Regions from separate parts of the Duganella rhizosphaerae genome, predicted to be linked through region 1. Evidence: predicted binding sites of a transcription regulator. Region 1 holds the regulator's gene; each other region holds the start of a gene.

The links. The regulator LexA, encoded in region 1, represses DNA repair genes until DNA is damaged. The targets are predictions, from matches to a motif close to ACTGTATNNNNATACAGT.
Region 2: the regulator LexA is predicted to act here: its motif matches at 2,637-2,654, upstream of dinB (DNA polymerase IV).
Region 3: the regulator LexA is predicted to act here: its motif matches at 3,283-3,300, upstream of recA (recombinase RecA).
Region 4: the regulator LexA is predicted to act here: its motif matches at 3,753-3,770, upstream of RUGAMON1_RS31575 (LexA family protein).

What each region holds. Positions count from the first base shown of each region.
Region 1 is NZ_BPWK01000015.1:174,308-179,798, reverse strand. Features, by position in the region: gene RUGAMON1_RS26345 (replicative DNA helicase) at 45-1,430, opposite strand; gene rplI (50S ribosomal protein L9) at 1,552-2,004, opposite strand; gene rpsR (30S ribosomal protein S18) at 2,039-2,329, opposite strand; gene priB (primosomal replication protein N) at 2,345-2,650, opposite strand; gene rpsF (30S ribosomal protein S6) at 2,681-3,067, opposite strand; gene lexA (transcriptional repressor LexA) at 3,358-3,996, shown strand; gene RUGAMON1_RS26315 (hypothetical protein) at 4,001-4,495, opposite strand; gene RUGAMON1_RS26310 (cystathionine gamma-synthase family protein) at 4,555-5,491, opposite strand, start outside.
Region 2 is NZ_BPWK01000006.1:60,847-66,337, forward strand. Features, by position in the region: gene RUGAMON1_RS14405 (SPM autocatalytic domain-containing protein) at 1-308, opposite strand, end outside; gene RUGAMON1_RS14410 (recombination-associated protein RdgC) at 482-1,378, opposite strand; gene dinB (DNA polymerase IV) at 1,470-2,621, opposite strand; gene RUGAMON1_RS14420 (substrate-binding periplasmic protein) at 2,745-3,575, shown strand; gene RUGAMON1_RS14425 (helix-turn-helix domain-containing protein) at 3,572-4,396, opposite strand; gene RUGAMON1_RS14430 (alpha/beta fold hydrolase) at 4,393-5,229, opposite strand; gene RUGAMON1_RS14435 (nuclear transport factor 2 family protein) at 5,268-5,491, opposite strand, start outside.
Region 3 is NZ_BPWK01000007.1:319,351-324,841, forward strand. Features, by position in the region: gene RUGAMON1_RS17550 (sodium:solute symporter family protein) at 1-714, opposite strand, end outside; gene RUGAMON1_RS17555 (DUF4212 domain-containing protein) at 711-977, opposite strand; gene RUGAMON1_RS17560 (sensor histidine kinase) at 970-2,490, opposite strand; gene RUGAMON1_RS17565 (response regulator) at 2,487-3,167, opposite strand; gene recA (recombinase RecA) at 3,350-4,477, shown strand; gene recX (recombination regulator RecX) at 4,553-5,005, shown strand; gene RUGAMON1_RS17580 (DUF2889 domain-containing protein) at 5,330-5,491, shown strand, end outside.
Region 4 is NZ_BPWK01000026.1:10,265-15,755, reverse strand. Features, by position in the region: gene RUGAMON1_RS31595 (TrfB-related DNA-binding protein) at 1-37, opposite strand, end outside; gene RUGAMON1_RS31590 (ParB/RepB/Spo0J family partition protein) at 116-1,294, opposite strand; gene RUGAMON1_RS31585 (ParA family protein) at 1,291-2,061, opposite strand; gene ssb (single-stranded DNA-binding protein) at 2,193-2,708, opposite strand; gene RUGAMON1_RS31575 (LexA family protein) at 3,787-4,257, shown strand; gene RUGAMON1_RS31570 (Y-family DNA polymerase) at 4,259-5,491, shown strand, end outside.

The sequences.
Region 1 (5,491 bases):
TCGCCGTCCCGGGTAAGGACGGCGTAAAGATTAATCGTGCTGGCTTAGTCGCCTTGGTACAGCGCCAGGTTACCGGTGTAGTTGCCAAACTTGGTGTACTGGCCGATCCAGGTCAGGCGCACCGAACCGATCGGGCCGTTACGCTGCTTACCGATGATGATCTCGGCCGTTCCTTTATCGGGCGAGTCCGGGTTGTAGACCTCGTCGCGATACAAGAAGATGATGACGTCCGCGTCCTGCTCGATAGCGCCGGATTCGCGCAGGTCGGACATGACGGGACGTTTGTTGGGGCGTTGCTCCAGCGAGCGGTTCAGCTGCGACAGCGCGATCACCGGGCATTGCAGCTCTTTGGCCAGGCCCTTGAGCGAGCGCGAGATTTCCGAGATCTCGGAGGCGCGGTTGTCGCCCTGGGTGGAGCCCTGCATCAGCTGCAGGTAGTCGACCACGATCAGGCCGAGCTTGCCGCACTGGCGCGACAGCCGGCGCGCGCGCGCGCGCATCTCGATCGGGTTCAGCGCCGGCGTCTCGTCGATGTACACCTGGGCGTCGTTCATTTTCTGGATGGCGTGCGTCAGGCGCGGCCAATCCTCGTCGTTCAGCTTGCCGGTACGCAGGCGGTGCTGGTCGAGCTGGCCGACCGAGCCGAGCATACGCATGGCCAGCTGCACGCCGCCCATCTCCATCGAGAACACGGCGACCGGCAGGCCTTCTTCCACCGCGACGTTCTCGGCGATGTTCATCGAGAACGCGGTCTTGCCCATCGACGGGCGGCCGGCCACCACCACCATGTCGCCCGGCTGCAGGCCGGAGGTCATGCGGTCGAGGTCGATCCAGCCGGTCGGCACGCCGGTGATCTCGGAGCCGGACTCGCGCGAATACAGTTCGTCGATACGCTCGACCACCTGGGTCAGCAGCGGCTGCACCGGGATCCAGCCGGCGGCGCCGCGGGCGCCCTGCTCGGCAATGGCAAAGATCTTCGATTCGGCCTCGTCGAGCATCTGCTTGACTTCCTTGCCCTGCGGGCTGAAGGCCTGGCCGGAGATTTCGTCGGCGACCGTGATCAGCTGGCGCAGGATGGAGCGATCGCGGACGATCTCGGCATAGCGGCGGATGTTGGCGGCCGATGGCGTGTTTTGCGCCATCGCGTTCAGGTAGGTCAGGCCGCCCACGTCCTCCGCTTTGCCCAGCTGGGTCAGGGTTTCAAACACGGTGATGACGTCGGCCGGCCTGGACGCGTTGATCATCTTGACGACTTGCTCGTAGATGATGCGGTGGTCGTAGCGGTAAAAGTCTTCCGGATGCATCATATCCGCAATGCGGTCGAACGCCGCATTATCGCGCAGCAGGCCGCCGATGACGGACTGTTCTGCTTCGATGGAATGCGGCGGGACGCGGAGTGAATCTACTTGCGGATCGGAGGGGGCGTTCATGGCGCGAATTATACCTGCTTGCTTGGGCCGTATTACAAATTTATGACGAGAAAAAAGCCGGGCAAGCCCGGCTTTTTCAATGTGTTGCTATACCGACCAGACGTCGCCGTCCGGTCAAATATCAGGCAGCTTCGCCTACGACAGCAACGGTCACTTCCACCACCACGTCGGTGTGCAGAGCAACGCTGACTGGGTGCTCGCCAACGGTCTTCAGAGGACCGGTAGGCATGCGCACAGCAGCTTTTTCAACAGCGAAACCAGCTTTGGTCAACGCTTCAGCGATGTCGAAGTTGGTCACGGAACCGAACAGACGGCCGTCAACACCAGCTTTTTGCGAAACGGTCACGGTCATGCCGTTCAGTTTCTCGCCTTGGGCTTGAGCAGCAGCCAGCTTTTCAGCAGCGGCTTTTTCCAGTTCAGCGCGCTTGACTTCGAATTCAGCAACGGCGGACGCGGTAGCGCGGCGAGCCATTTTTTGCGGAATCAGGAAGTTACGTGCGTAACCGTCTTTAACTTTAACGACTTCACCCAGGTTGCCCAGGTTGACGACTTTTTCTAACAGAATGATTTGCATAGTTCTTCTCCAGGATCTTATCTAGACGACGCGATTAAGCGTGGTGCAGATCGGTGTAAGGCAGCAGCGCGAGGTAGCGAGCGCGCTTGATTGCGGTGTCAACTTGACGCTGGTAGTGCGCCTTGGTACCGGTCAGACGTGCTGGCATGATTTTGCCGTTTTCCTGGACGAAGTCTTTCAGGGTGTCGACGTCTTTGTAGTCAACTTGTTCTACGTTTGCGGCGGTGAAGCGGCAGAACTTCTTACGCTTGAACAAAGGGTTCTGTTGCTTGCGCTTTTCTTTCAGCTTGAGCTTGTTTTTGTCGAACTTTTTACCGAATGCCATTTTAGGCTCCTGTATCTAAATTGAGCTGTCTGGGACAGCACTAAAATCAATGATGTGAAACACCAGGCTTTTGCTATTGCGATTCTTCTTGTTCAGAAAACCGGTGAACTGATACATGCCTGCCAGTGGCGCCTGACTGAAGCGGCCTGAAATCTCGCCCGCGGCAACCGCGGAAATTTCAAACTCGCTCAATCGGGCGATGCCTGCCTCCATCTGCTGGGATCGGTGCTGGAGTACAGCGTTCACGATCGGCATGCCGGCCGGGGTGTAGCGCAAGGCGTCCCGTTCGGTGATCAAGGCAACGAATTGGCTAAAATTCACTGGAGCTGGTTCAGCTCGGTTCTGGAACAATTAGGCCGCAGGAGCAGCAGCAACTGCTGGAGCTTCGGTGCGATGCGATTTCGCTGCATCTTCACGTTGTACCGACTTCATCATCGGCGAAGGAGCGGTTTCCGCTTTCTTCATCTTGACGGTCAGGTGACGCAGCACGGCATCATTGAATTTGAAGGCGGTTTCCAGCTCGACCAGGGTCTCGTTGTCGCATTCGATGTTCATGCAGATGTAGTGTGCTTTAGCCAGTTTCTGGATCGAGTAAGCCATCTGACGACGGCCCCAATCTTCAACACGGTGCACGGCGCCGCCGCGGGTGGTTACCGAGGCTTTGTAACGCTCGATCATGGCGGGCACTTGCTCGCTCTGGTCCGGGTGGACGATAAATACTATTTCATAGTGACGCATGCAAACTCCCTTAAGGACTGTGAATATAGCCCACCCTGGCGTCAAGACAGGTGTGGGAAGAGGTAAGCCCGCGACTATAGCAGCTTTTTCGGCAAAAAACAATCCGGGGTCAGATCTGACATTCGGACACGGCCTCGACCGTAATGCGGCGCCACGGTCGAGGCCGTGTCCGAATGTCAGATCTGACCCCACCATGAAATTATTTCGTGCTAAGCAACAAATTCCCTTGCATTTCGCTTCACACTGTACAAAAATACAGACTGTCTATATACACAGGCCCAAAGCACTCTATGATCAAGCTCACAGCAAGACAGGAACAAATTCTCAATCTGATCAAGGATGCCATCGAAAACACCGGCTTCCCGCCGACCCGCGCCGAAATCGCCAATGAACTGGGCTTCAAATCCGCCAACGCGGCCGAGGAGCATCTGCAGGCGCTGGCGCGCAAGGGCGCGATCGAGATCGCCGCCGGCACTTCGCGCGGCATCCGCCTGCTGGGCGTGCACGCCGAACCGGCCGCGTCCAAGGCGCCGGTGTCGCTGATGATGTCGCTGCCGCTGATCGGCCGCGTGGCCGCCGGCTCGCCCATCCTGGCGCAGGAAAACCTGGAGACCAGCTACAGCGTCGACCCGGCCATGTTCTCCTCCAAGCCGGACTACCTGCTGAAGGTGCGCGGCGAATCAATGCGCGACGCCGGCATCATGGACGGCGACCTGCTGGCCGTGAAGAAGGTGGACAGCGCTAAGAACGGCCAGATCGTCGTGGCCCGCATCGGCAACGACGTCACCGTCAAGCGCTACCGCAAGACCGGCTCGGTCGTCGAACTGCTGCCGGAAAACCCGGACTTCAAGATCATCAAGGTCGATCCTGAAGCCGACGAGTTCGCACTGGAAGGCCTGGCCGTCGGCCTGATGCGCAGCTGGCACTAAACTCCTAGCGCTTGCCGGCCGTCTCCGGCAGGTGCGACAGGTCGCGCGCGCTCAGGGCGATGTCGCCGCGCCGGCCTTCCCACGCGGCCTGCGCCAGCGTGACCGCATCCGCCTGGCGTTTGGCCTCGTCCGCCACCCGCACGAACACCTCGCTCATCAAGGCCTGTGCGGCGTCCATTTCATCGTCCGTCATCAGGTCGGCCAGGTCGGGAGGAATGCTCTTGCCGACCGGCAGCGCGGCGTTGTAATTGGCAAGGAACTGCTCGTAGCAGCTGTGCCACGCGGCCAGCGCCTGCGTCACCGCAGGGCCGCCGGCCAAGGCCGGTCGCATCGGAATATTGGGAAGCTGGCAGTTGAAACGGGCCAGCGAGATTTCGGCGCCGTCGTAGCGGCTGGTGTAGTACTCGATCTCGGCTTGCCGCGCGAGGCGGCGAGCCTGGTCGTCGGCGAAGGCGTTACTCGACAGCACGGTCAAGGCAAGTACCCATGCTGCTCTCATAACGCCTCCTCCCGCTTAGCAAAATTGAAAGCTTAGATTATCACAACTCGGCGCGGAGCTCAGCAAGCTTCCAGTGCGCAGGTGAAGTCGTCCAGCAGATCGTCGGTATCCTCGATGCCGACCGACACCCGTATCAGCGATTCGGCAATGCCCATCGACGCCCGGCGTTCGGCGCCCATCTCGTAGAAGATGGTGTGCGCGACCGGGATGATCAGCGTGCGCGTGTCGCCCAGGTTGGAGGCTGGAATCGCCAGCTTCAGGCGGTTCAGGAAGTCGAAGCAATCGATGCCGTCCTTCAGCTCAAAGCTCAGCAGCGAGCCGAAGCTGCGGAACAGTTCGCTGGAGATGGCGTGCTGCGGGTGCGACGCCAGGCCCGGGTAGTGGACGGCGGCCACGCGCTCGTCCGCCTCCAGCAGCGTGGCCAGCGCCAGTGCATTGGCGCTGGTGCGCTCCATGCGCAGCGCCAGCGTCTCGGCGCCGACGGCGATGTGGTGCGCCGCCTCCGGCGCCAGCGACGCGCCGAAATCGCGCAGGCCCTTGGCGCGGATCTGCGCCAGCCCCCATTGCAGCGGGGCGGCCTTCTTGTAGTTCTCGTAGATGTTCGGGAAGCGGGTCCAGTCGTAGGCGCCGGTGTCGGTCAGGCTGCCGCCCAGCGCGTTGCCGTGGCCGCCGATCGACTTGGTCAGCGCGTTGACCACCAGGCCGGCGCCGACCGACTTCGGACGGAACAGGTAAGGCGTGGTCATCGTGTTGTCGACGATGTAGAGGATGCCGCGCTGCTGGCACAGCTCGCCGATGCGCTTGAGGTCCGCCACTTGCGTGCGCGGGTTGGCGATGGTCTCGACGAACACCACGCGGGTCTGCTCGGTGATGGCGGCGGCGACGTTGGCGACATCGGTGGCGTCGACAAACGACACGGCCACGCCCTGCGCCATGGTGGTCTGCCACAGGCTGTTGGTGTTACCGAACAGGAAAGACGACGACACCACATGGTCG
Region 2 (5,491 bases), on a different contig from region 1:
GCGGTGGTCAAGGCAGCGATCTGGGCGCTGCCCAGCGCGCCCATGAAGCCGGACGGCAAGGCGCCGACGGCGTTCAGCGTGGCGGCCTTGATGGCGGCCAGGTCCTGCGTGGTCAACACCGCGACATTGGCGGTGGCCAGGTAGGCCAGCTGGGAACTGGTCATGAAGAACAGGTGATCGGTGCGCAAGGCTGGCACCTGGAGCGAGCTCAACGCCGCGATATCCTCGCTGGTCCACGACAACACATCCTGGGTGGTCAAGTTGTTGGCGATCTGGGACGTGCTGAGGATGGGGACGAAGGTGCTCATCACGAGTTCCTAATTTGATAACATCTTTCACTATAGCAGAAATCGCGCTAATTTCTACAGAGCAACGAAATTATTTTCCCCGTTTTTTATCAAAAATTACATGAAAAATGCCGCAAAATCAAAGACTTTGCGGCATTCTTAACCAACAGACAATGGGTTTTGTTGCAGTACGATCAAGCCTTGGCTTCGCCGCCCAAGGCCTCGACCACGTCGGCCATCAGCTTGGCCAATTCGCCGCTCATCAGCATGAAATCGCCGTCGAAGCGCTCGTCGTCGTTCTTGGTGCTCGATTCCTTTTCGGCGATCACGTCCAGCGGCTTGATGCCCTTGATCGCCAGCGATTCGGTCAGCACGAAGGAGATCTTGCTATCCCAGGTCATGGCCAGGCGGGTGCACTGCTTGCCGGCCGCGATGTGGCGGCGCACTTCGTCCGCCTCCAGGGTGTGGCGCACATAGCGCACGGCGGCCTTGCTCTCGCCGGTGGCGCGCAGTTCGGTATCCATGTCGACCGTGAAGCCGGCCGGCGCATCGTCGGCCTGCAGCCATTCGGTCATCACGCCCACCGGCGAGCGCTGCACGCGCAGGCTTTCCAGCGGCAGCTTGTCGACCGCCTTGAGCAGCAGCTTGATCACTTCGTCGGCCTTGGCCGGGCTGGCCGCGTCGACCACCAGCCAGCCGTTGACCGGATCGATCCAGGTCCAGACGTTGCTGCGGATCGAGAAGGCGCGCGGCAGCAGTTCGTCGGCCACGCGCTCTTTCAGTTCCTTCATGGCCTTCTTGCCGGGAGCAAAGCCCTGGGCTTCTTCCATTTCTGCGGCGCGCGCCTTGGCGACCTGGTTGATGACGGTGTTCGGCAACAGTTTCTTCTCGGTGCCCAGCAAGATCAGCATTTGCTTGTTGACCACGTGCACCAGGCCGCCGTTCGGACGCGGCGTGTCCCAACCCTGGCGCAGCAGCTCATTACTGCTTGCCGGGACGAAGGAGTGGGAGGCCAGTGCTGCTTCCAGTTGTTCGGGGGTGTAGGCCCAAGGGGCCGGCAGACGGTAAATCTGTAGATTCTTGAACCACATGTGTTGAGCCTTGTTTCAGTAATGCCAGGGGAGCGCCATTTTACACGGTGATGGCGGCGCCGGACCGAATCTGTTGCTGAGTGTTGCTGAGCTAGGCGAACAATTCGCCTTGGCGGGGCACAGCCGTCTGCTGGCCGGAGCCGGGCGGCTCCAGCGTGCTGGCGCGCACGCCCAGCAGGCGCAGCCGGCGTTGCAGCGGCACCCGCTTCAGGCACTCGCGCGCGGCGTGCAGGATGCCGGTGGCGTCGGCCACCGGCTGCGGCAGGGTGACGTTGCGGCTGACGATCTGGAAATCGTCGAAGCGCAGCTTGATGCTGATGGTGCGGCTGACGTAGCCCTTGCGTTTGAGGTCGTCCGCCAGCCGGGCGCACAGCTGGGTCAGGATGCCGGACAGGGTGTCGCGGTCCTGGCGCGCGTGCAGGTCGCGCTCGAAGGTGGTTTCGCGGCTGATCGACTTGCTCTCGGAGCTGGTGGAGATCTCGCGATGGTCGACGCCGTGCGAAGCCTCGGCCAGCCAAGCCGCGTAGTGGGCGCCGAAATGGTCTTGCAGCAGGCCGGCGTCGGCCGCCGCCAGCTGGCCGATGGTCTGTATGCCCAGCGCCGCCAGCTTTTCGGTGGCCTTGGGGCCGATGCCGTTGATCTTGCGCACGCCCAGCGGCCAGATGCGGGCCGGGATGTCGTCGTAGCCGAGGATGGTCAGGCCGTTGGGCTTTTCCAGGTCGGAGCAGATCTTCGACAGCAGCTTGTTGGGCGTGATGCCGATCGAGCACGACAGCCCGGTGGCGTCGCGCACGGCCTGCTTGATGCGCTGCGCCAGTTCGCGCGTCTCGCCTTCGACATGGGTCAGGTCGATATAGATTTCATCGATGCCGCGGTCCTCGAAGTCCGGCGCGATGGCGGCCACGGCGTTCTTGAACAGCCGCGAGCAGTGGCGGTAGGCGTCGAAGTTGACCGGCAACAGGATCGCGTCCGGCGCCAGCTTGGCCGCCTTCATCATGCCCATGGCCGAGCCGACGCCGAGCGCGCGCGCCTCGTAGGTGGCGGTGGTGATGACGCCGCGTCCGACATAGTCGCGCAGGCGCGCGAAGGTGTGGGTGCCGTCCGCCTGCGCCACCGGCTGGGCGTCGCGGCCGCCGCCGATGACCACCGGCAGGCCGCGCAGCTCGGGATAGCGCAACAGCTCGACGGACGCATAAAACGCGTCCATGTCGAGGTGGGCAATGCGGCGCTGGTCGTCAACCATGGTGCGGATAAAATTACTGTAAATACATACAGTATCTACGGAAATCATTGCCGCCGCAAGACCCCACCATTTGCCGGGGCCTGGTGTTACACTTAAGAAACTATCTGTTTCCTCCTGGCCACCATGCTTCACCGCCCGCGCACCGTGTTGCTGTGCCTGCTGCTGTCCGCCGCGCCCGCGGCGTGGGCGGCGGATGGTGCCTGCGCGCCGGCGCGGGCCGGGCTGAGCGACCTGGGCTACTCGTCCTACCGCGACGGCGCCGTCATCCGCGGCATCACGGCCGACGTGCTGGAGGCGGTGCGCAGGCGCAGCGGCTGCAGCTTCGAGCTGGAGTGGTATCCGCACGGCCGGCTGTATGCGCAATTCTTCAACGGCCAGCTGGACCTGACCGGCGCCTCGCTGCGCACCGCCGAGCGCGACCGCTATGGCGTGTGGCTGCCCTACACCTACACCCGCTTCGAGCTGCTGCTGCTCAACAAGAGCGCAGGCAAGTTCCGCAGCCTGGAGGAGTTTGTCGAGCACAGCACGGCGCGCCTGAACGTCACGCGCGGCATTTCCTATTCCGCCGCGACCTTGGTGCAGATGGAACGGCTGCAAAAGCTGGGGCGGCTGGAATACGTCAACGACTACGGCGTGGTGTTCCGCAAGATCCTGGCCGGGCGGGCCGAAGGCACGCTGGCGCCGCCGGCTATCCACGTGCTGCACCAGCGCCAGTTTCACATGCTGGGCAAGATGACGGCCACGCCGTTCGCCGAATCGCCGCGCGCGCTGGTGGGCATCTATGTGTCGAACAAGGTGGCGGCGCCGACGCTGCGCCGCTACACCGAGGCGCTGCGCGCCATCATCAGCGACGGCGACGTGCAGAAAATCTACGAGCGTTATCTGGGCGAGGAGATCGCCCGCCAGATCTTCAGCGGCGGCGTGCGCGAGCTGCTGGACGCCATGCCGGACTAACCGTGGCGGGCGCGGAACCACGCCGCGCTGGCCTCGTCGGCCGGGAAGAACGATTCGACCCTCAACTCGTGCACGGTGACGTCGTGCGGCGTGCCCAAGGTGGCGATGGTGGTGAACAGGTTCAGTTCGACGCCGTCCTTGCGCAGCGCCAGCGGCAGGAAGGGCAAGGCGCGGCGGTCCAGGTTGACCGCGCGCGGCATGGCGGCGATGCCGGGCAGCGCCAGCAACTCGCCCAGCAGCAGGGTCGCTTCGCTGCCGGGGCCGTCGCTCATGGCTTCGCGCTGTATCCAGTGCAGCAGGTCGGCGCCGACCTCTTCCCAGTTGTGCAGGTAGCGGCGCACGCCGTGCGGGTCCAGCATCAGCTTGAGCACGTTGACCGAGCCGTCGGCGGCAATCGCCGCGCCGTCCGGCATGCCCAGCAGCCAGCGCATCATGCCGGCCGCCGGCGCGTTGGCCATCTGCAGATTCCACAGGCGATCGACCACCAACGCAGGATACGGCGCCTGCTGCGCCAGCATGAAGTCCAGCGCCTGGCGCACCGCGCCCAGTTCCGGATCGGACAGCTTGCGCTCCTGGTAGGCCGGCGCGAAGCCGGCCGCCAGCAGCATGACGTTGCGCTGTCGCAGGGGGATTTCCAGCACCATGCCCAGCTTCAGTATCAAGTCCTTGCTCGGTTGCGAGCGGCCGCTTTCCAGGAAGCTGATGTGGCGCTGCGAAATCTCGCTCTCGGTCGACAGGCGCAGCTGGCTGTAGCCGCGCTTGCCGCGCCAGTACTTCAGCGCGGCGGCGAAGTCGCTGAAATAATCGGCCGCGCCGTTCATGCCGGCGCCACGTCGAGGAAGTCCAGCAGGTCGGCGTTGACCCGGTCCAGGTGGGTGACAAACATGCCGTGCGGCGCGCCTTCGTAGCGGCGCAGGCGCACGTCCGGGATCAGCGCGGCGCTCGGTGCGGCGGTCAGTGCGAATGGCGCGCTGACGTCGGCGTCGCCGGCGATCAGCAGCACCGGGCGGTCGATGCGCGGCAATTCGGGGCGGAAATCGGCGCCGTCCAGCGCGCGGTTGCATTCCGTCAGCGCCTGCAGCGAGGCGCCCAGCGCCAGCTGGCGCAGCCAGTTGGCGATCGCCGGCGAGGTATCGGGCGTCAGGAACGGCGGCAGGTTGTCGTCCACCCACTGCGGGAAGTCGCGCGCCAGCTGCTGGTTGCGGAAGTAGTCCAGCAGGGCGGGAGCTATGCCGTCGGGGTTGCTGTCGTCCTGGGTGATCATCGGCGTCATCGTGCCCAGCAGCGCAATCCGGGCAACGCGGGCGCTGCCGTGGCGGCTCAGGTAGCGGACGATTTCGTTGCAGCCCATCGAGTGGCCAACCAGCGTCACGCGGCGCAGGTCCAGCGCCTCGATGACGGCGGCCAGGTCGTCGGCCAGCGTGTCGAAATCGTAGCCGCGTCCCGGATCGGTGGAGCGGCCGTGGCCGCGCCGGTCGAAGGCGATGCAGCGCAGGCCGCGCTGCGACAAGGCCAGCATCTGGTATTGCCACATGTCCGACGGCAGCGACCAGCCGGCCACGAGCAGCACCGGCGCGCCATCGCCCCAGTCGCGGTAGAACAGGTCGACGCCATCGTCGGTGCGGATAAATCCTGGTGCGCTCAGTACAGGCATGATGATCTCCTTGAAGGGCAATAATAGCTCGATTGCAATCAGGCGGCGTTCAGGAAGCCGGTGACGCGGGTCAGGCGGCCGTCGTCGCCCAGCTCGGCGACATCGGTGCCGTGCGCCACCGGCGCGCCGCCGGGCGCGGCCAGCGTCCACGAGAAGCGCACCACGTGGTTGTGGCCGTCCGGCGTGCCGTCCAGTTCGAAGCGCAAGCCGGGGAACTGGCTCTGCGCGCCGGCGATCATGGCGTCGATGCCGTCGTGGCCGG
Region 3 (5,491 bases), on a different contig from region 1:
CACCGCCGGCATCAAAAAGGCCACCAGGATGATGATGTACTGCGCCACCTGGGTCCAGGTGATGGCGCGCATGCCGCCGAGGAAGGAGCACACCAAAATACTGGCCAGGCCGAGGAAGATGCCGACCGAGAAATCGACGCCGGTGAAGCGCGAGGCGATCAGCCCGACCGCGTAGATCTGCGCCACCACGTAGGTGAAGGAAACGATGATGGTGGCCGCCACCGCCAGGATGCGCACCGCGCGCCCGCCGCGGCCGTCGCCGTCGCCGCCACCGTAGCGGGCGGCCAGGAAATCCGGGATGGTGTACTGGCTGAACTTGCGCAGGTAGGGCGCGATCAGCAGCGCCACCAGGCAGTAGCCGCCGGTCCAGCCCATGATGTAGGCCAGGCCGTCGAAGCCGTGCAGGTACAGGCCGCCGGCCAGGCTGATGAAGCTGGCGGCGGAGATCCAGTCGGCGGCGGTGGCCATGCCGTTGAACATGGCCGGCACGCGCCGCCCGGCCACATAGTATTCGAGCACGTTGGAGGTGCGGCTGAGCACGCCGATCGACGCGTACAGCACGATGGTGGCGAACATGAACAGGTAGCCGATCCAGGTGCGCGACATGCCTTCCTGCTCCAGCACCGACAGCGCCACCAGGAAGCAGGCGAAGCCGGCCGTGAACAGCAGGTAGTAGCCGCGCAGGCGCTGGAAGAAGCTGCGGGCTGCCTTCATGCGCGCTGCCCCCTTGCTGCGGCGCGGTCCAGCTTGCGCATGCGCCAGGCGTAGACGGCCAGGATGGCCAGGTAGACCAGCGACGCGCCCTGCGCCGCCAGGTAGAACGACAGCGGCCAGCCGAACACGCTCAGGCCGGCCAGCTCGCGCGCGAACCAGGCGGCGCAGAAACCGGTCGCCAGCCAGACCAGCAGCAGGATGGCGGACAGGCGGCGCGTCTTGCGCCAGTGCTGTTCGCGGTTGAGCGGGGCGGTGTTATCCATAATACGGTGGCTCGTCTTCGGTTTCCGGCGGGCGTGGCGGCAACGGGAAGGTCAGCCGGAACAGCGCGCCCGGCAGCCTGGATTGCTGCGCGCGCGGATTGTTGTAGATATCGACTTCGGCGCCGTGCTGCTGGGCGATCTCGCGCACGATGGCAAGGCCCAGGCCGCTGCCCTCGGCCTTGTTGCCGAGGATGCGGTAGAAGCGCTCGAACACCCGCGCCCGTTCGGCCTGGGCGATGCCCGGCCCGGTGTCCTCGACTTCCAGATAGCCGTGCTCCTCGTCGCGGCGCACCCGCACGGTGACGCTGCCGCCGGCCGGCGTGTAGCGCAGCGCGTTGTCGATCAGGTTGGACAGCAGCTCGCGCAGCATGGTCGGGTTGCCGACGATCTGCACCGGCTCGGCCGGCGCTTCGTAGCCCAGGTCGATGCGCTGCGCGAACGAGGCCGGCACCCAGTCCTGCACCGCGCTGCGCGCCAGCTCCGACAATTCCAGCGGCAGCAGGGCGGTGCCGGCCTGCGGCTGGTTCTCGGCGCGTGCCAGGGCCAGCAATTGATTGACCAGGCGGGTGGCCGCCTCGGAACTCTTGGCCAGCTGCTCCAGCGAGCGGTGGATCTCGCCGCTGTCGGTCTGGCGCAGCGCCAGCTCGGACTGCATGCGCATGCCCGCCAGCGGCGTGCGCATCTGGTGCGCGGCGTCGGCGATGAAGCGCTTCTGCATCTCGATCGACAGCGACAGCCGCGCCAGCATGTCGTTGAGCGAATTGACCAGCGGCGAGATTTCCTCCGGCACCTGGTTGGAGGCGATCGGGCTCAGGTCGTCCGAGCTGCGCGCGCGTATCCGCTCCTGCAGCTGCGCCAGCGGCGACAGCCCGCGCGACAGCGCAAACCACACCAGGGCCAGCACGATGGGCAGGATGATGAACTGCGGCAGGATCACGCCCTTGATGATGGCGTTGGCCAGCTGGCCGCGTTTTTCCAGCGTCTCGGCCACCTGTACCAGCGCCAGCTGCGGCTCGTCGCCGCTGGCGTGCTCCAGCCGCACGTAGGCGTAGGCCACGCGCACCGGCGTGCCGTGCATGCTGTCGTTGCGGAAGCGTACGCTGCCGCGCGGCTGGTCGTCCTCGTCGATGACCGGCGGCGGCAGGTCGCGGTCGCCGTCGACGTGCTCGCCGCGCGGGCCCTGGATCTGGAAGTAGACGTTGTCGACATCGTCGGCGCGCAGGATGTCGCGGGCCGGGCCGGACAGGCTCTTGATGACCTTGCCGTCCACCGCGCGCACCTGCTGCGCCAGCACGGTGACGCTGTCTTCCAGCGCATGGTCGAACGGCTGGTTGGCGATGGACTTGGCCACCAGGTAGGTGATGGCGATGCTCATCGGCCACAACAGCAACAGCGGCGCCAGCATCCAGTCCAGGATCTCGCCGAACAGCGAGTGCTGGATGCCTTCGTCCGCCTCGGGCGCCGGCGGTTGGTATTCCAGATCCGGCGCTGGCGGTGCGACCGGCGGCGTCACTTGGGCGCGTCCGTATATTTTTCGAGACAGTAGCCGAGGCCGCGCACGGTGGCGATGCGGATGCCGCCGATCTCGATCTTCTTGCGCAGCCGGTGCACATAGACTTCGATGGCGTTGTTGCTCACTTCCTCGCCCCATTCGCACAGGTGGTCGACCAGCTGTTCCTTGGACACCAGCCGGCCGCTGCGGGCCAGCAGGATTTCCAGCAAGCCCAGTTCGCGCGCCGACAGGTCCAGCATCTGATCGTTGATGTAGGCGCTGCGGCCGACCTGGTCATAGCTCAGCGGCCCGTGCTTGACCACGGTGGCGCCGCCGCCGGCGCCGCGCCGGGTCAGCGCCCGCACCCGCGCCTCCAGCTCGGACAGCGCGAAGGGCTTGGCCATGTAGTCGTCGGCGCCCAGGTCGAGGCCGTTGACGCGCTGCTCGATCGAGTCCGCCGCCGTCAAAATCAGCACCGGCAGCAGCGAGGCGCGCGCGCGCAGGCGGCGCAGCACCTCCAGCCCGGACAGCTTGGGCAGGCCCAGGTCCAGGATCAGCAGGTCGAATTCCTGGGTCGACAGGGCGGTGTCGGCTTCCTGGCCGTTGCTGACGCAATCGATGGCGTAGCCGGACTGGCGCAGCGAGCGGGTCAGGCCGTCGGCCAGCACGCTGTCGTCCTCGGCAAGTAAAATTCGCATAATGTAGACACTCCAACACTGCGGCTGCAGAAGATTCTATTGTGTTTCATTTCGCGCAAGGTGGCGAGTTTTTGTGCAATCTCAAAATTGTTTAAAAATCGTGCTTGCATTAAGCACTGTTTTTTTATACAGTGCTGCCTGTACCGACGAATTTGCACCCACCTACTGGTTGAAAGAACATTATGGACGATAAAAAAGCTGTTGTACCTGCATCAGAAAAGGCCAAGGCGCTGGCTGCCGCGCTGGCCCAGATTGAGAAGCAATTCGGCAAAGGCTCCGTAATGCGCATGGACGCCAACGCCCCGATCGAGGACGTACAGGTCGTGTCGACCGGTTCGCTCGGCCTGGATATCGCGCTGGGCGTCGGCGGCCTGCCGCGCGGCCGCGTGGTGGAAATCTACGGTCCTGAATCGTCGGGTAAAACCACGCTGACCCTGCAAACTATTGCTGAAATGCAAAAGCTGGGCGGCACCTGCGCCTTCATCGACGCGGAGCATGCGCTGGACGTCGGCTACGCACAGAAACTGGGCGTCAACCTGCACGAGCTGCTGATTTCGCAGCCGGACACCGGCGAGCAAGCGCTGGAAATCTGCGACGCGCTGGTGCGCTCCGGCTCGGTCGACCTGGTGGTGATCGACTCGGTCGCCGCGCTGACGCCACGCGCCGAGATCGAAGGCGACATGGGCGATTCGCTGCCGGGCCTGCAAGCCCGTTTGATGTCCCAGGCGCTGCGCAAGCTGACCGGTTCGATCAACCGCACCAACACCCTGGTCATCTTCATCAACCAGATCCGCATGAAGATCGGCGTCATGTTCGGCAGCCCGGAAACCACCACCGGCGGCAACGCGCTGAAGTTCTACGCCTCCGTGCGCCTGGACATCCGCCGCACCGGCTCGATCAAATCGGGCGACGAGGTGATCGGCAACGAAACCAAGGTCAAGGTCGTCAAGAACAAGATTGCGCCACCGTTCAAGGAAGCGCACTTCGACATCCTGTACGGCGCCGGCACCTCGCGTGAAGGCGAGATTCTTGATCTGGGCGTGGAAGCGAAGATCGTCGAGAAGTCCGGTTCCTGGTACAGCTACAACGGCGAGCGCGTCGGCCAGGGCAAGGACAACGCCCGCATCTTCCTGCAGGAGCGTCCGGAGCTGGCGTGGGAAATCGAAAACAAGGTCCGCGAATCGCTGGGCGTGCGCGTACTGCCGCCGCTGGCCGCCGACAAGGGCGACACCGTGGTCAAGCTGAAATCGGTCGACAAGGCCGACAAGGCTGATAAAGCAGACAAAGGCGACAAGGCCGACGCCGCGTAATCAGCGTCCGCTTTATCCCGAACCACCGTCTTGCCTGTGCAAGCGGTGGTTTTCTCATTGTTCAGAGGTTTTTTAATGGCAGCACCGCAACTTAGCTTGAAGGGCCGCGCCCTGCGCTATCTGTCGATGCGCGAACACAGCCGCATGGAGCTGGCCCGCAAGCTGGCGCGCTACGCGGAAGAGGGCGACGACGTCGAAGCCCTGCTCGACCTGCTGGAAAAGAACAACTGGCTGTCGCAGGAGCGTTTCTCCGAAGCGCTGATCCACCGTCGCTCGGCCCGCTTCGGCAACAGCCGCATCGTCGCCGAGCTGCAAAGCCACGGCATCAAGGGCGAGGAACTGCAGGAACTGAAGGCCGGCCTGGCCGAAGGCGAGACCGAGCGCTGCGTCGACGTCTGGAACCGCAAGTTCGGCACCGTGGCCGCCGATCCGCAGGAACGCAACAAACAGATGCGCTTCCTGCTGCAACGGGGATTTTCCCAGCGCGCCGTGCAAACCGCCCTGAAAGGCGCGCCGGAAGACGAGTGAGACCTAACCCCAAATACAAAGGCTGGGGTCGGACCCGGCGGGTCCGATCCCTCCGTGCCGCCGTGCGGGGCGCGTGCCGCGCCGCACCATGCAATGTTTCCATGACTGAAATAAGACTGGTGAATTTCTTGTAAAAACGATCTCGAAACGGCCATTTTTCCTTCCAAAAGATATGTTCTGACGCAACTGGAGGTCTTGATGTGCTACACTTTTGGGGTTTTTGCAGCGCCGCAGGTGCGGTAGTTGTCCGTAGAAGCTGCGGACACGTGCGATTCAGCACATGGCTGCTTACTAAATTTCTGTCGCGAGAGCGGCATCGGTCTTATGTCCCTGTCAACCCCAGTTAACCGACGTGCGCTCCGGCACACGCGCGCAATTGCCGTCCAAGCGTACGCACGCGATGACGGGCTGTGGGATCTCGACGCCCATATCACCGATATCAAAACCATCGACACCGTGCTGGCCTCGGGCCCACGCGCTGCCGGC
Region 4 (5,491 bases), on a different contig from region 1:
ATAACGGTCGCACTGCATCAAACTCGGCTGCGGTCATGCGCCGAAGTTTCGCTCTTGTCATAATCTACCCTCAAAATCATTGAAGGCGGGACGCTAGCGCCCCGCCCTATTCCGGCTACTTCTTAACTTGGCCTAGTATATCAACCGCGTTGAAGGTTTCTACTTCGATATCTGCACCTTGCAGGAAAGCGATCATGGCGAAAGCGCCCGGCCCTTCTTCGGCAAAGGTATGGTCCCGCAGTCCTTTCATGATGGCTTGGGACAGGGCTTTGCATGCGCGGCCAGCGTTGAAGATCGATTGCAGCCAGTCCTTGACGTTCGCCCGGTCCTCCGGCGCCAGAGTTTCCATGAACACTTTCGGATTAGCTCCGCTTTCGTAGATCAGGCCGTAAGCGTTGGTCAGTATGTCCCACGGTGCGAGCGCCGGGCCGGGGCGCTCGATCTGCTCGGGTGCGTCTGGCTGCGGCGGTATCGGTGCTTCAATTTTCGCGCCCGCGAAAATGTCGCCCGTCTTATCGGCGGCCGTTTCAGCCTTCGCCTTGTCGCCCTTCTCCGCTTTCGGCTTGACCTTAGCCTTGACCTCGTTCACCTTCTTGCGGGTGTCTTCCTTGCCCTTGGACTGTTTCAGACTGTCCACCAGTTCTTTGGCGGCCGCAGGATTGACCTTTTCGATCACCTTCACGCCGTTGATGACGTCCAGATCGGCGCTAATTTTCTCGGTGACGAGGCGTTTTGCTTGTTCCGGCAGCTTGAGCAGGGACAGAATTTGCGACAGCCAAGCGCGGCCTTTATTGTGCTTCTTGAGCACCGCCTCGGTGTTGCCCAGATCGTCCAAATCCTTCTGTATGCGCTTGGCAAGCTCAAACTGCGTCAGGTTCTTGCGCTGAATGTTCTCCTGCATCTGGATGGTGGCAGCCTCGGCATTCGTCATTTTCTTGATGAGGGCCGGAATGTCGATTTTCTGCGCACGTTCGGAGACAAAATAGCGCCGTCCACCTGCCACCAGCTCGAAGGGGGCCGGGCCGTTTTCCATCGGGCGCACCAGCACCGATTGGAATACACCGTGTTCCTCAACGCTCGCTTGCAGCTCGTCTAGCGTGTTTTCATCGTCCTCCATTTCCTCACGAATCTGAGGGCTGACGTAGATGTCCGTCAGCTTGAGGACGGCAACGTTGTACTCGCTCTCGTTGATGATGTCGCCAAATCCAGCGCTCAGCACGTCGCTCATACCGGCGAAAGCATTACCTGTTACTTTCGGGGCCGAAGTCTTGGCCGACAAAGAATTCTTCTTCATTTCAATACTCCCATGTTCGTCAGAACAAAATCACACACCTGTTTCCACTCGGCGGCGGCGTTGCGGTGCCCCTGTCCGTTGGTGTTCTGCCAAACCGGGCGGCGGTTGATGATCGACTTGTGGACGGCCGCATTGCGCGACAACTGCAAAGGCAAGACAGCCTTGCCGAAACTCTCGCGCAATTCTTCCAGCCCCTTCAATTCGTCCTTGCTCTTGGTGTTGATTAAGCTCGGCAGAATGCCCATCAGGCGCAATTGCGGGTTCAGGCCGCCCTTTTTGATGGACTGGATGAACTTCCAAAGCTGGGCCAGCGCGTCCAGCTCGAACAGCCCCATCGATGTCGGGCACAGCACCACATCAGCGGCGGCCATGCTGGCGGTCAGCGGCATGCAGATACGGCCCGGCGTGTCGATGATGCAGAAATCGAAGCCCTTGGCCAGCTTGCGTAAGTTCTTCCTGAACCGTTGCACGTATTCCTCGCCCTTGGTGTCCAGGTCGAACATGCGTGGATCGCGGGCGCGCACGAAAGCGACTTTGTCGGTCAGATATTCGAGCGGCGTTGATGGCAACTCCTCCTCGAACAGCTCGTAAGCCATCAAATTCGTTTGCGTCTCGTCCGCCTTCGGCAAAACCAGTTCAAGGCTGCCTTGAGCATCGAGAGACACAATCAAGACGCTTTTGTCGGCATCGGCGGCCTTGTGCGTCACATTGAACACAATGGCCGTTTTACCGACGCTTTTCTGGTTTGTCACAGCTAGGATACTCATAGGAGCCTCTTAATTTCTGTACGTTGACTGATTAAGCATCATTATCCGGGGGCAATTATAGTCTCGCCCCTCCAATGGCAACACATTTTGCTTGCCATGCTGGGAAAATACCAGCATGGCAAGCGGCCGGTCTAGATCGGAATATCGTTATCGCCCGCTACGCTTTCAGGCTGCGGCGCTGGCCGGGGCCTCTGCTTGCCTCTAGGCGCGGCCGCTGCGGGCGTTGGCTTGGCGGCTGGCGCGGCTGGAGCGCTGGCCGGGGTTTGCTGCTGGGCGTCGCCATACTGTTGACCGGCATCGCGGTTTGCACCAGCCGGGCCACCCAGCATTTGCATTTGCTCCGCGATGATATCTGTTGCGTAGCGTTCCACGCCATCCTTGTCGGTGTATTTTCGCGTTTGCAAGCGGCCTTCCACGTAGACCGACGAACCCTTTTTCAGATATTGGCCGACGATTTCGGCAAGACGGCCGAAGAAGGCGATACGGTGCCACTCGGTCAGCTCCTTCTGCTCGCCGGTATTGCGGTCCTTTTGGTGGTAGCTGGTCGCCACGGCGATATTGGCGATGGCGTCGCCGCTTGGCATGTAGCGGATTTCAGGATCGCGGCCGAGGTTGCCGACGATGATTACTTTGTTGACTGAGGCCATTTTGATACTCCTTAAAAGTGAGGGTTTTCGATGGCCCCGGACTGAACCGGGGCCGGGCACTTAATGAAGACCGAACATTTGATCGAGCTTGTAGAACAAAACAACCACAGTCGGCAGGATGATGATTACTGCCGTCACAAAACCAAGCCAGAAACCTTTGTTCATTTTGCAATCTCCGATTACTTACGTTGACGTGAAACTGATTTTTTGCTGGTGAATCGTTTCGTCCACCATGTAATTATTATAGTCCATGACAACATGTTTGACAACTTGTTTTGGTTGTCATTGATGGCAATAAGGTGCATATTTGTTAATCGATAATCGCAACATGATAGACAATTTAAATAGCCAATATATAGCCGATCCGCGCCCCGCCGCCGCCCTTCCCTGCCGCTGGCCGCCCCCTACCCTGGTACTGCAAGCCGGTTTTAAGGACGCCTGAACCAAGCAAACGGGGGCGGCTCAAGTCCCGACGCATGTCGGGATGCCGCCGCAGGACGGCACCCCCTGTCACGCAGGAGCATGTAGGGGCGGGTTTGGCCGGGCCGACCCCGGCCAGCCCCGATGCGACTGCCCCGGAACGCCGAGGGATCGAAACGCGGGGTGATTGGTGACACGATCGCGGCGCCGGCGAAGGCCTTGTGTCACCAACCGGGTTTTGGTGTCAGCGATCGCGCACCAGGTCCGCGTCGGCGTCACCAAGAAACGCGGCGGTGCGCCTTGCCCGTTTGGTGACTGGCCATCGCCTGCAGGACGGCCGCGGCGTCACCAATACGCGGCTGCGGTGGTTACTTTCTTTGTCGTGCGGGGTTGGCTAGGGTGGCCTGGAGGGGTGGGCGGCTTCATCGCCCAGTCGCGTAGCGACCAAGGGAGCGTAAGCGACCGCGCTCCGTAATGGGCATCCCGGTTTTTTCGCGCACGCGAAAAAAAGCCCCGGATTCTGCCTTTAGGTTTTTAACGCCTTGGCGGCCCGATCAAACGACGGCACCCGCAAAAACCGCAACTGCCCTTCCAGTGCTGGACTTGCGGCGCTATACTGCCGATACTGTACAAAAACACAGTAATTGGATTTAGGAAAATGACCAGCATGCCCCCATTGGAAATTATGGAATCGCCGCCATCCGGCGCGATCCAACCGGCCAGCCTTAACGCGCCCTTCAGCATGCGCCCGCTGGTGCAGCATAAAATTTCCGCCGGATTTCCCTCCCCAGCTGCCGACTACGTGGAAAAAGGGCTGGACCTTAACGCCTTCCTGGTGCAGCACAAGGAAGCCTCATTTTTCTTCATGGTCGTGGGCGATAGTATGTCGGGCATCGGCATCATGGACGGCGATATCGTGCTGGTGGATCGTTCCGTCACGCCTGTTCACGGACACTACGTGCTGGCGGTGATTGATGGCGAGTACACGCTAAAACGGCTCCACAAGCGCCAAGGCGTCATCGAACTGCACCCCGAGAATAAGGCCTATGCACCGATCCGGCTCATCGACGGGCAGGAGCTGCAAATCTGGGGCGTCGTGACTGGCGTCATTCGTAAATACCGGGTCTGATATGCCGAACCCGCACCAACAGCTCTTTGCGCTCGTGGACGTGAACAACATGTATGTCAGTTGCGAGCGGGCCTTCAATCCCAAGCTGCAAGGGCGGCCAGTGGTAGTGCTGTCGAACAATGACGGCTGCGCGGTGGCGCGCTCAAACGAGGTGAAGGCGTTAGGCGTCAAGATGGGCACGCCTTGGTTCCAGATGAAGGATTTGGCCCGACAGCACGGCATCATCGGCCTGAGTTCGAACTACACTTTGTACGGCGATATGAGCAACCGCATTATGACCATTCTGCGGACCTACAGCCCGCATGTAGAGGTGTACTCGATAGACGAGTCGTTCCTATCGCTGAACGGCATGGGTGGGCTGTGGGACAGCCCTACGGCGATGGGGCAGAACATCCGGCAACGCATCCTGCAATGGACGACCCTGCCGGTGTGCGTGGGCGTAGGAGCTTCGAAGACGCAAGCCAAGCTCGCCAACCACATCGCCAAGAAATTCCCGCTGTTCGACAGCGTGTGCGACCTGACATCGATGTCGGCCGCCCGCATGCACTGGTTGTTTGTCCGCATCGACGTAGGCGAGGTGTGGGGCGTCGGCCGCCGCATCGCTGCCAAGCTGGCCGACATGGGTATCCATACGGTGCAGGATCTGAAAGACGCCTCGCCGCGAGATATACGTGCCCGGTTCGGCGTGGTGATGGAGCGCACCTGTCAGGAACTGCGCGGGCTATCCTGCCTTGCGCTGGAAGAGGTTGCGCCGCCGCGCAAGGAAATCGTGTCGTCCAAGTCGTTCGGCACGATGGCGGTAAGCCTCATGGAGCTGGAAGAAGCCGTGTCGACCTACATCGCCAGGGCGGCCGAAAAGCTGCGCGGACAAGCCTCGCGGTGCGGCGCGGTGCATGTGTTCGTGCACACCAATCCATTCAGGGAGCAAGACCCGCAGTACAGCAACGGCTTGACGGTGCCGCTCATCGAGCCGACCGACGACAACCGCATACTGGCGGCCGCCGCGCTGCAAGGGCTGGGTATCATCTACCGCGAAGGCTTTCAGTACAAAAAGGCGGGAGTGATGTTGATGGACCTGCAAGCCAACTCGATCAGTCAAGGCATGCTGTTCGACACCCGGCCGCCCCGCGAGAACTCGGCCCGCGTAATGGCGACGCTCGATGCGCTCAACCAGCGTTTCGGCCGCGATGCATTGCACATCGGTTCGGCCGGTCTGGTGCAGCGCTGGGCGATG